One region of the Lacticaseibacillus salsurivasis genome, then DNA from elsewhere that is predicted to be linked to it. Evidence: riboswitches for the same ligand, from Rfam matches in the RefSeq annotation. Region 1 holds a riboswitch; the other holds the start of a gene.
What was found. Region 1 has a riboswitch for lysine ahead of AAA927_RS02455 (ABC transporter permease subunit). Riboswitches for the same ligand answer to the same signal wherever they lie in the genome.

Region 1 (4,425 bases):
AGCCCCAACGGCCAAAATCAGGCCGGCTGGAATTGCGATGCGCAGCCCTTGCATGGCAATTGCCACGTAGGACCAGAAATCAATCATCTTGAAGCTGCCTTCTTCGGCCGCTTTGTCCATCAAGTGCACAATCGCCGTGGCAATCGTCCGCACCAAGGTGGTCAAAAGCAAGCCAGCAACGGCCAGCGGTACCGCCAGCGCAATCGCAGAGTTAACCCCGGCGCGGCCCTGGCCGCCCAAAACCAAAATAATAGCAGAAGCAACAGAAGCCAGGGCGGCATCAGGCGCCACCGCGGCCCCAACGTTCGCCCAACCCAAAGCAATCATCTGCAGCGTCCCACCTAGAATCAGGCAAGGGACGAGCTGGCCGGTCACCAGGCCAATCAACGTACATGCAATAACTGGTTGATGGAATTCGAATTCGTCAAGAATCCCTTCAACCCCAGCTAAGAATGCCACGATGAGGACCAAGATGATTTGAATAAAGTTCAAACTCATTAGTGTATCCTCCCTTTAATGTTAGGAATGTCGATTATTTCTGTGCGTTCAGCGCATCTTGCGCCTTTTTGAGGATGGCATCCATGTTGTCTGGCTGGTCACCTGGGACCTTCCGGACATCAAAGGACACACCCTTTTCCTTCAAAGTTTTGAAGGTATCAATATCGGTTTGGTCAAAGGCCAAGACCTTGTTCGGTTGGACTTTACCCACCGAGTGCGCCATTGAGCCGACGTTCAGGGTCTTCAGCGGTACGCCGCCTTCGATGGCCTTCAGTGCGTCTTCTGGCGTTTCAAATAATAGCAATGCCCGTTCGCCGCCGAAATGCTGATCGTCTTTGGCGATTTTGATCATCTGAGCGATAGGGATAACGTGCGCCTTGATCCCAGCTGGCGCCGCATCGGTGATCAACTGCTTACGCAGCTTGTCATGCGCGACACTGTCTGAAACCACGATGATCCGCGTCGGGTTAACCGACTTACTCCAAGCAGTGGCCACCTGACCATGCAAAAGCCGCGAGTCGATGCGCGCCAAGACATAAGTCAAGCTGCCTGGCCGCCCGCCTTTCGCTGCTGGCGCAGCGGCAGCAGGAGCTGCTGTTTCCGTCTTCGGTTCAAGGTCCTCGGGCTTAATTTTGACCCCATCGCGGCCCGCTTCAATGATGTGAGCGGCGATTTCTTGTGCTGAATCCATGGACAAACGGGAACCGTAAGCTTCAATCAGCATTGGCAGGTTCAACCCAGTCACAATTGCCCACTTATCTTTGTGGTCTTCAAACAACCCATTGGCTTGGTTGAAGGGTGAACCGCCCCACAAATCAATAAGGAACAAGACTTGTTCGTCTGAGTCGAGCTTGGCAACGGCCTCCTGAAGATGCGCCTTCAGATCGTCTGGGCCTTCATTGGGCTGGAACGTGACTGCTTGCACGTTTTCCTGCTCACCGAAGATCATCGAACCTGATTGCATAATGCCACTGGCAAAATTACCGTGGCTGGCAAGGATGATTCCGACCATTGTTTGTCGCCTCCTGTATTTATTTTATTCGGGACACAGTATGCGCTCTCATTTGTCTGAAACCGGTTCGACAGTTCAGCGCATAAACTCATCCAGAGGTTAGTATGCCCAAAACTCTGGGTAATTGCAACAAACAACCCCTGAAAAAGCGGAGCGTTTTCATGAAAGTTCCTGAATATCGGTATTCAATTGGGTAAAAGTTTTTCAAAAATTTTTTTATTTTTCACGAGAATAGCTAACTCCTGATGTAAAGCGGCTTGTTCGCGTTGCATCGTGATTTGTCGAGCAATTAACCACCTTTTCTCAGCTTGGGTTTCTGTCTTAACACCATACTTATTTTAACATTAGCTATGAAAATTGACGCTTTGGTAGGCCTATTTTGAGCAATTGGTTTGCTGATTTTAAAAGCGCTTTCAGTGATTTTTACATTGTGCACTAATGGCGAAAAATTGCTTATCATCTAAATTAGAACGCATAGAAATTGCAAATTTAGTCTATACTTTTCATCTATACCACTACCCAACGCGTGAACAGCGCGCTCCTGATCATTGCCTTGATCGCCAAGTTAATCAAAGCCGCGACGCTAAGCCATCGCTGGACGTAGGTAACTGTCTGACGGACGAGGCTACGCTTGGTTTTCCGACCGCAAACCGACCTAAACCGATTGTGTTTCTCAAAACCAGTCAAATCAGTCATCCCCACCGTTCACACGCTTTCCTTTTAGCCACTACTGTTATTTAGCAGGGTGGGTGGGAAGGCAGAGGGGCACGGTGGTCCAGCCGCGAATCAGTTCGCCCACGAGGTGACTGCGCAGCAGGCAGCTCCTGGGTGAACTGGGGGCAAAGGCGAGACAGCGTTGAGCGCGTTAGCGCGATGCTGGCTCACCTTTGAGGCTGGAGACCGTATTTCGGCTCCAGCCGTCCCCCGCAGCTGGAGTGCCGCGCCCCGGCGCCGCACCACCCGCCCTGCGACGGCCATTCGCCCCTTGACAACGGTGGCGCCAGTCAGTACAGTAGAGCTCGACAATTGAATTTACCACTACGAAATAGAGGTCGCGGAGAAGACGAACGCTGAGGAGTGCCTGACCACGTTGAATCAGCCGTAAGCGAATCCGCCGAAATTGACCAGCTCATCAAGGGCGCTGGTCAGTTGGGCCAGAGGGCGAATAGCTCCTGGACTGTCGAAGCATCTTGCTTCGGAGCGCTATGATTCTGGTTTAACCACTGAAATCATCGGTCGACCTTTGTTTGCTACGGGTCGACCTTTTTTGTTGGGCCGAAACGGTACCGACCGCTCAGTCAGCTGAGCGAGCACTCTATTTCCCGATGTCTGGTCTTGGCAACAAGGCCAATTTGAAGGGAGTTTTTCACATGATGAAGGGTTTTAACCGTCGCCTGCTAGCTTTGGGGGCGACCGTGATTGCGGCGTTGGGGCTCGCTTGGCCAGTCCAAACCACGCATGCCGCGGATAACGGCACGTTCAAAGTCGGCATGGAAGCCGGCTACGCGCCATTCAACTGGACGCAAAGCACCAGCGCTAACGGTGCCGTGAAAATCCAGGGTTCGCAAGATTACGCCAACGGTTACGACGTGCAGATGGCGAAAAAAGTCGCCAAAGCCTTGGGCAAAAAGGTGGTCGTGGTCAAAACTGACTGGGATGGTCTGTCCCCGGCTTTGACCTCTGGCAAAATTGACGCCATTATCGCGGGCATGTCCCCGACCGCGGAACGGCGCAAAACCATCGACTTTTCCAGCACCTACTATGCCAGCAGGCTGACCGTGGTCGTACGCCGCGACAGCAAATGGGCTAAAGCCAAGAGCATCAATGATTTCAAAGGCGCCAAAATCACTGCCCAACTGTCCACCTTCCATTATCAAGCGATCAAGCAAATGAAAGGCGTCATCAAGGAAACCGCGATGAACAACTTCCCTGCCATGCGGGTGGCGCTGGAGTCTGGTACCATCGACGGCTATGTCTCCGAAGTCCCAGAAGGCATCACGGCTCAGGATGCCAACCCGAATTTGACCTATCTCAAATTCAGCAAGGCGAATGGCTTCAAGACTGACCCCGCCGACGTGGATTTGGCGATTGGGCTGCGCAAAGGCGATCCTGACAAAGCTACCATCAACGAAACGCTAGCCAAAATTTCCACCACCGAGCGCAATCACTTGATGGACCAGGCCGTAGCGAATCAGCCCACCACTGACAAGCAAGGCAACTGGCTCCTGGCCATTTTGAAGCAATATGGCCCGATGTTGCTGCGCGGGACCGGCATGACCCTGCTGTTGGCCTTGGTCGGTACACTGGTTGGCTTTATCATTGGCCTGCTAGTCGGTGTGATTCGCACCATTCCCCGGCAGAAAAAGGCCGCGCAACGCGGCCTGCTGGCAGTCGGCAACTGGCTGCTGTCAGTTTATATTGAAGTGTTCCGCGGTACCCCAATGATCGTGCAGGCCGCCGTGCTGTATTATGGCGCCGCGCAAGTGATGCACATCAATATGGATAAAACGCTGGCCGCGCTGGTGATTGTGTCCATCAATACTGGCGCCTATATCGCCGAAATCATGCGCGGTGGGATTATTTCCGTCGACGAAGGCCAATTCGAAGCGGCGCACGCGCTGGGCATGACCCATTGGCAAACCATGACCAAGGTGATTTTGCCGCAAGCCATTCGCAACAGTCTGCCTGCCGTCACCAACGAATTTATCGTCAACATCAAGGACACCTCAGTGCTGTCGGTCATCTCCGTTTCCGAACTGTTCTTCACTGGGGAAACCATTTCTGGGCAAAGCTTCCAGTTCTTCCACACTTACCTGATCGTCAGTGCCATTTACCTGATCATGACCTTCACCATCAGTCGCCTGTTCCGCTTGATTGAAAAGCGCCTCGATGGCCCGAAGAACTACAATGTGGAA
Region 2 (4,425 bases), 190 kb from region 1:
CATGGTGCCCGGAAACTGCTGCAGCAAAAAGCCGAAATCCTCGCCGGTCATCGCCGGTGGAACCAGGGCAAAATCCACCTCAGGAGCTTGGGTCATGTAATCAATTAACGCCTTGGTTTGCGCTGGCGCATTTTCTACGGGCATGTACCCGCCTTGAATGAGCTTCAAAGCGACTTGCACGTCGTAAGTCGCCCCGACGCCTTCGGCAATGCGCCGCACGCGTTGCTGCATCATTTCAATATCGCTCTGGCGAAAGGCGCGGATGGTCCCGTCCAAATGGGCACTGCCGGCGATGACATTGCCGATGGTACCGGCATGGAAGGTGCCCAGCGTCACCACCCCACCGCGGACCGGATCCACATTGCGCGCAACGATGGTTTGCACCTGCATGACGAACGCCGCTGCCGCCACAATTGCATCATTGGCCTTTTGGGGAAAAGCAGCATGACCGCTTTTGCCAGTGAACGTGACGTGGATTTCCGTGGTGCCGGCAAACAAGGTGCCCATGCGCGTAGCAATTTGGCCAGCTGGTAGCTGCGGATCATCGTGCAGTCCGTAAAATTCGTCGGGCCGCCAGTCGCCGGTAAAGGCCCCGGCATCGAAGACTCGTTTGCCGCCATACTCCGCTTCTTCCGCGGGCTGGAAGAAAAACAGCAAGCTGTCGCGCGGCTGAACGCTGGCAAAATGGGCCAGCACACCTAGCGCCACGGTCATATGGATATCATGGCCGCACGCGTGCATCACACCGGCATGCTGAGAGGCAAACGGCAAGCCGGTCTCTTCTGTGACTGGCAGTGCATCAATATCGGTGCGGTAGCCAATGGTGCGGCTTGGTGCAGTGCCTTGCAGGCGGACCAACAGCGCGGTTGGCACTGCGGGCACGTGTTTAATGGTCAGCCACGGGCAATTTAAATCATTGATGACTTGTTCCAGATAAGCCTGGGTTTGGGTTTCCTGTAGCGCCAGCTCCGGTATTTGATGGAGGTGGCGGCGGATTTGAATCAGTTCGGATTCGGTGAATGCTGACATAAGCGGCCTTTCTTAGGAAAAATGATGACGGTTAGTGATGCAGGAAACAGCTTCTCGGCAGGCCAAGGCAATTGTTCACCGCAGCCTGGTTAGTCACGCTGCGCTGGGCATCGCCCGAGCAGCTAACTACGCTTGTGACCTCGCCGCCAAAAAACGGCGGCAATGCCATAAGCTAGGTTATCTGTCGGGCTAAGGGCGCCCAGCTCCGCAGCCTGGTTGGCAGCCTACAATTTCCGCAAAGCGTCAATCAACCCGGTTTCGCTCGCGGTTTTATCATCCTTCATCTTGATGATTTTGGCTGGTACCCCGGCCACAACAGCGCCGGCTGGCACATCGTCAATCACAATCGCGCCGGCGGCCACGACAGCGCCTTGGCCGACATGCACCCCTTCAATCACCACGGCGTTGGCGCCAACCAGCACATCGTCTTCAATGATGACTGGCGTCGCACTAGCGGGTTCCACCACCCCGGCCAGCACCGCGCCGGCGCCAATGTGGCAATGTTGGCCGACCGTGGCGCGTCCGCCCAGCACGGCGCCCATGTCGATCATGGTCCCGGCCCCGATTTTGGACCCGATATTGATAATGGCGCCCATCATGATGACGGCATTGTCATCAATCGTGACATGTTCGCGAATAATGGCGCCAGGTTCAATCCTGGCGTTCACCGTGCTGATGTCGAGCATCGGGACGCCGGTGTTACGGCCAAGCGCTTCAACCCGAATGGTGGTCAAGGTTGCTTGGTTGGCGGTCAACCACGGTTTGATCACGCCAGCATCCCCGTACAGCTGACCGGTTTTAGTCTCGAAAAAGGCCTGCACGCCTGCTGGTACTGGACTCAACTTAGCCATATCGCCAGCCAGCGTGACATGCAGCGGCGTGGTTTTCGGGGCATTGGCAATGTAATCGATGATTTGTTCGGCATTAAATGGCGCTGGCATAAACTTTCCTCCTAGATTAAAAACGTCCATCTGGTGCGCAGTTTCGCTCACCAGATGGACGTCAAATGACCATTGATTAACGATAGCGCCCCGCATGACTGCGACAGTCCACCGGATCTTCTCCAGTAGCCCAACCCGCCAGTGGCAACACCCACCAGCGGATTTCGGCGGTGTTCCCTTTCGCTTATCCGCACTGCCCGTGTCAGGGCTTGGATAAGGTACTCATGGCGACCGCAACCTCTATCAGTTATTTGATTAAGCTTAGAATACAATTATAACTAGACACCGTCAACCCTTGACAAAATCCGAACGCTTCGCTAATTTTAAGCCAATTGATGAGAAAAGAGCGAGAAAATTATGAAAGTCATTAAGTTTGGGGGCTCCTCTTTGGCCACCGGCGCCCAGCTGGAAAAAGTCAGCCGCATTGTTCAAGCCGATGCGCAGCGCCGCGTGATTGTGGTCTCCGCCCCAGGCAAACGCCACGCCGGTGACACCAAAGTCACCGACCTGCTGAAGCAGCTGGCCGATGCCGTGCTCGGCCGGCAGGACCCCTTGCCGCTGATTGACGTGATTTTGGCCCGGTACAGTGAAATTCAAACCCACTTTGCCTTAACCGAAGACGTGGTGGCCAAACTACGGGCGCACCTAATCGGCTTGACCCAACAAACCTACAGCAGCGCAGCTTACCTGCGGGATGCGTTCATGGCCCAAGGTGAGCATATGAACGCCCAACTGGTGGCCGCCGTACTGAAGGCGCAGGGCCTGCCTGTCCGCTTTGTCAGTCCCCAAACGCTGGGGATTGTGCTCGCTGGCGCGCCAGGTCACGTGCAAGTCGATCCGCAAACCTACCGCAACCTGGCCCAATTCAGCCTTGGCCCAGCAGAATACATTGTGGTGCCAGGCTTTTATGCCTTCGATGCAAAACAGCGCATCGTCACTTTCCCGCGAGGCGGCTCGGACATTACTGGTTCAATTCTCGCCCGCGGTTTACACGCCGACTTGTACGAGAATTTCACCGATGTCTCCTGGGTTTACGCCGCTGATCCACACCTGGTCAAGACGCCCCGCGCCATCAACACCGTGACTTACCGAGAAATGCGGGAACTAGCGTATGCCGGCTTTTCCGTGTTCAATGATGAAGCCTTAATTCCCGTGATTGAAGCCAATATTTGCGTCAATATCAAAAACACCAACGACCCCACTGCCCCGGGCACGCTGATTTCACCCACGAAAAACGTTAAGCATCACCACCACATCACCGGGGTCGCCGCCAAGAAGGATTTCACCGCACTGTACTTGCACCGCTACTTAATCAACGCCCAGGTTGGCTTCACCTTGAAGCTGCTCCAGATTTTGTCCAACTACGGCGTGCCCTATGAACATATGCCCAGTGGGATCGACGACCTCACTGTCATCATCGACAAACACGAACTAACCGCCGCCAAGCAGCAAGCCATCACCGAAGAAGTCCAAGCCCAAATTCAGCCTGACACCTTGGAATGGCTGGATGATCTCGCAATTGTGATGGTCGTCGGCGAAGGCCTTTACGCCAGCATCGACCTAGTGCCGCGCATCATGGTGGCCTTGGCTGACGCCGGCGTCACCCCGGCTGTCATCAACCAAGGCGCCTCGCGCATCAGTTTGATGCTGGCGGTGCCGAACGCGCAAGCCCAAGCCGCGGTGCAGGCCATCTATGGCTTAAGCAGTAACCACCAAGCCTAAACGCAAAAGAGGCTGAGACAAAATGCGATTTTAGCCCAGAGTATAAGCCAACCGGCCTGTAAAACCTGAACTTAGGTTTTGCAGGCCGGTTGGCTTATACGGCTAGGGCGTCGCATTTTGGCTCGTACTGTTCCGGAATAGTCCTGTGCCTATCCTCGTCTCAAATAATGTCTCAATCACTTTGATTCCGCGCTTACTGGCGCGTCCAGTGTTCAATTTTTTCTGGCGTAGCAATCAGCACTTCATCGGTCATGTTCAAAAACAGCCCGTGTTCCACGACCCCGACCGTCTGATCGAGTAAGGCAGCGAGCCCAGCCGGAATTGGCAGCGGATCGACAGCCAAGTCAATGATGTAATTGCCATAATGCGTGACATAACGCGAGCCGTCGTCGTTCAGGCGGTACTGCGGCTGCAGCGCCAGTTGGTCAAAGCGGCGGAAGTTCTGCTCGCAGGATACCGGCAGGACCTCTACGGGCAGCGGAAAACCGCCCAGCCGGTCCACTACTTTGCTTTGATCGACAATCCAGACATTGTGAGTGGCGTTGATGGCCACATTTTTCTCAAGTGTCAGCGCCCCGCCGCCGCCTTTGATGCCGTTGAGGTCATGGTCAACGCGGTCAGCGCCATCAATGCACAGATCCACATGGTCGACCGCTGCCAGCTCACTCACCGTAAAACCATTAGCCTCCAGCTGCTGGTGGCTGCGGTTCGAGGTGGTGACAATGGCTTTCAG

Region 2: linked by a shared signal. The riboswitch ahead of dapD (2,3,4,5-tetrahydropyridine-2,6-dicarboxylate N-acetyltransferase) and the one ahead of AAA927_RS02455 (ABC transporter permease subunit) in region 1 are both predicted to bind lysine.

The regions. Positions count from the first base shown of each region.
Region 1 is NZ_BTTP01000002.1:37,180-41,604, reverse strand. It holds gene AAA927_RS02465 (PTS mannose/fructose/sorbose transporter subunit IIC) at 1-498, opposite strand, end outside; gene AAA927_RS02460 (mannose/fructose/sorbose PTS transporter subunit IIA) at 533-1,510, opposite strand; lysine riboswitch at 2,549-2,724, shown strand; gene AAA927_RS02455 (ABC transporter permease subunit) at 2,884-4,425, shown strand, end outside.
Region 2 is NZ_BTTP01000002.1:229,844-234,268, reverse strand. It holds gene AAA927_RS03380 (N-acetyldiaminopimelate deacetylase) at 1-1,029, opposite strand, end outside; gene dapD (2,3,4,5-tetrahydropyridine-2,6-dicarboxylate N-acetyltransferase) at 1,254-1,970, opposite strand; lysine riboswitch at 2,046-2,221, opposite strand; gene AAA927_RS03370 (aspartate kinase) at 2,328-3,692, shown strand; gene rpiA (ribose-5-phosphate isomerase RpiA) at 3,886-4,425, opposite strand, start outside.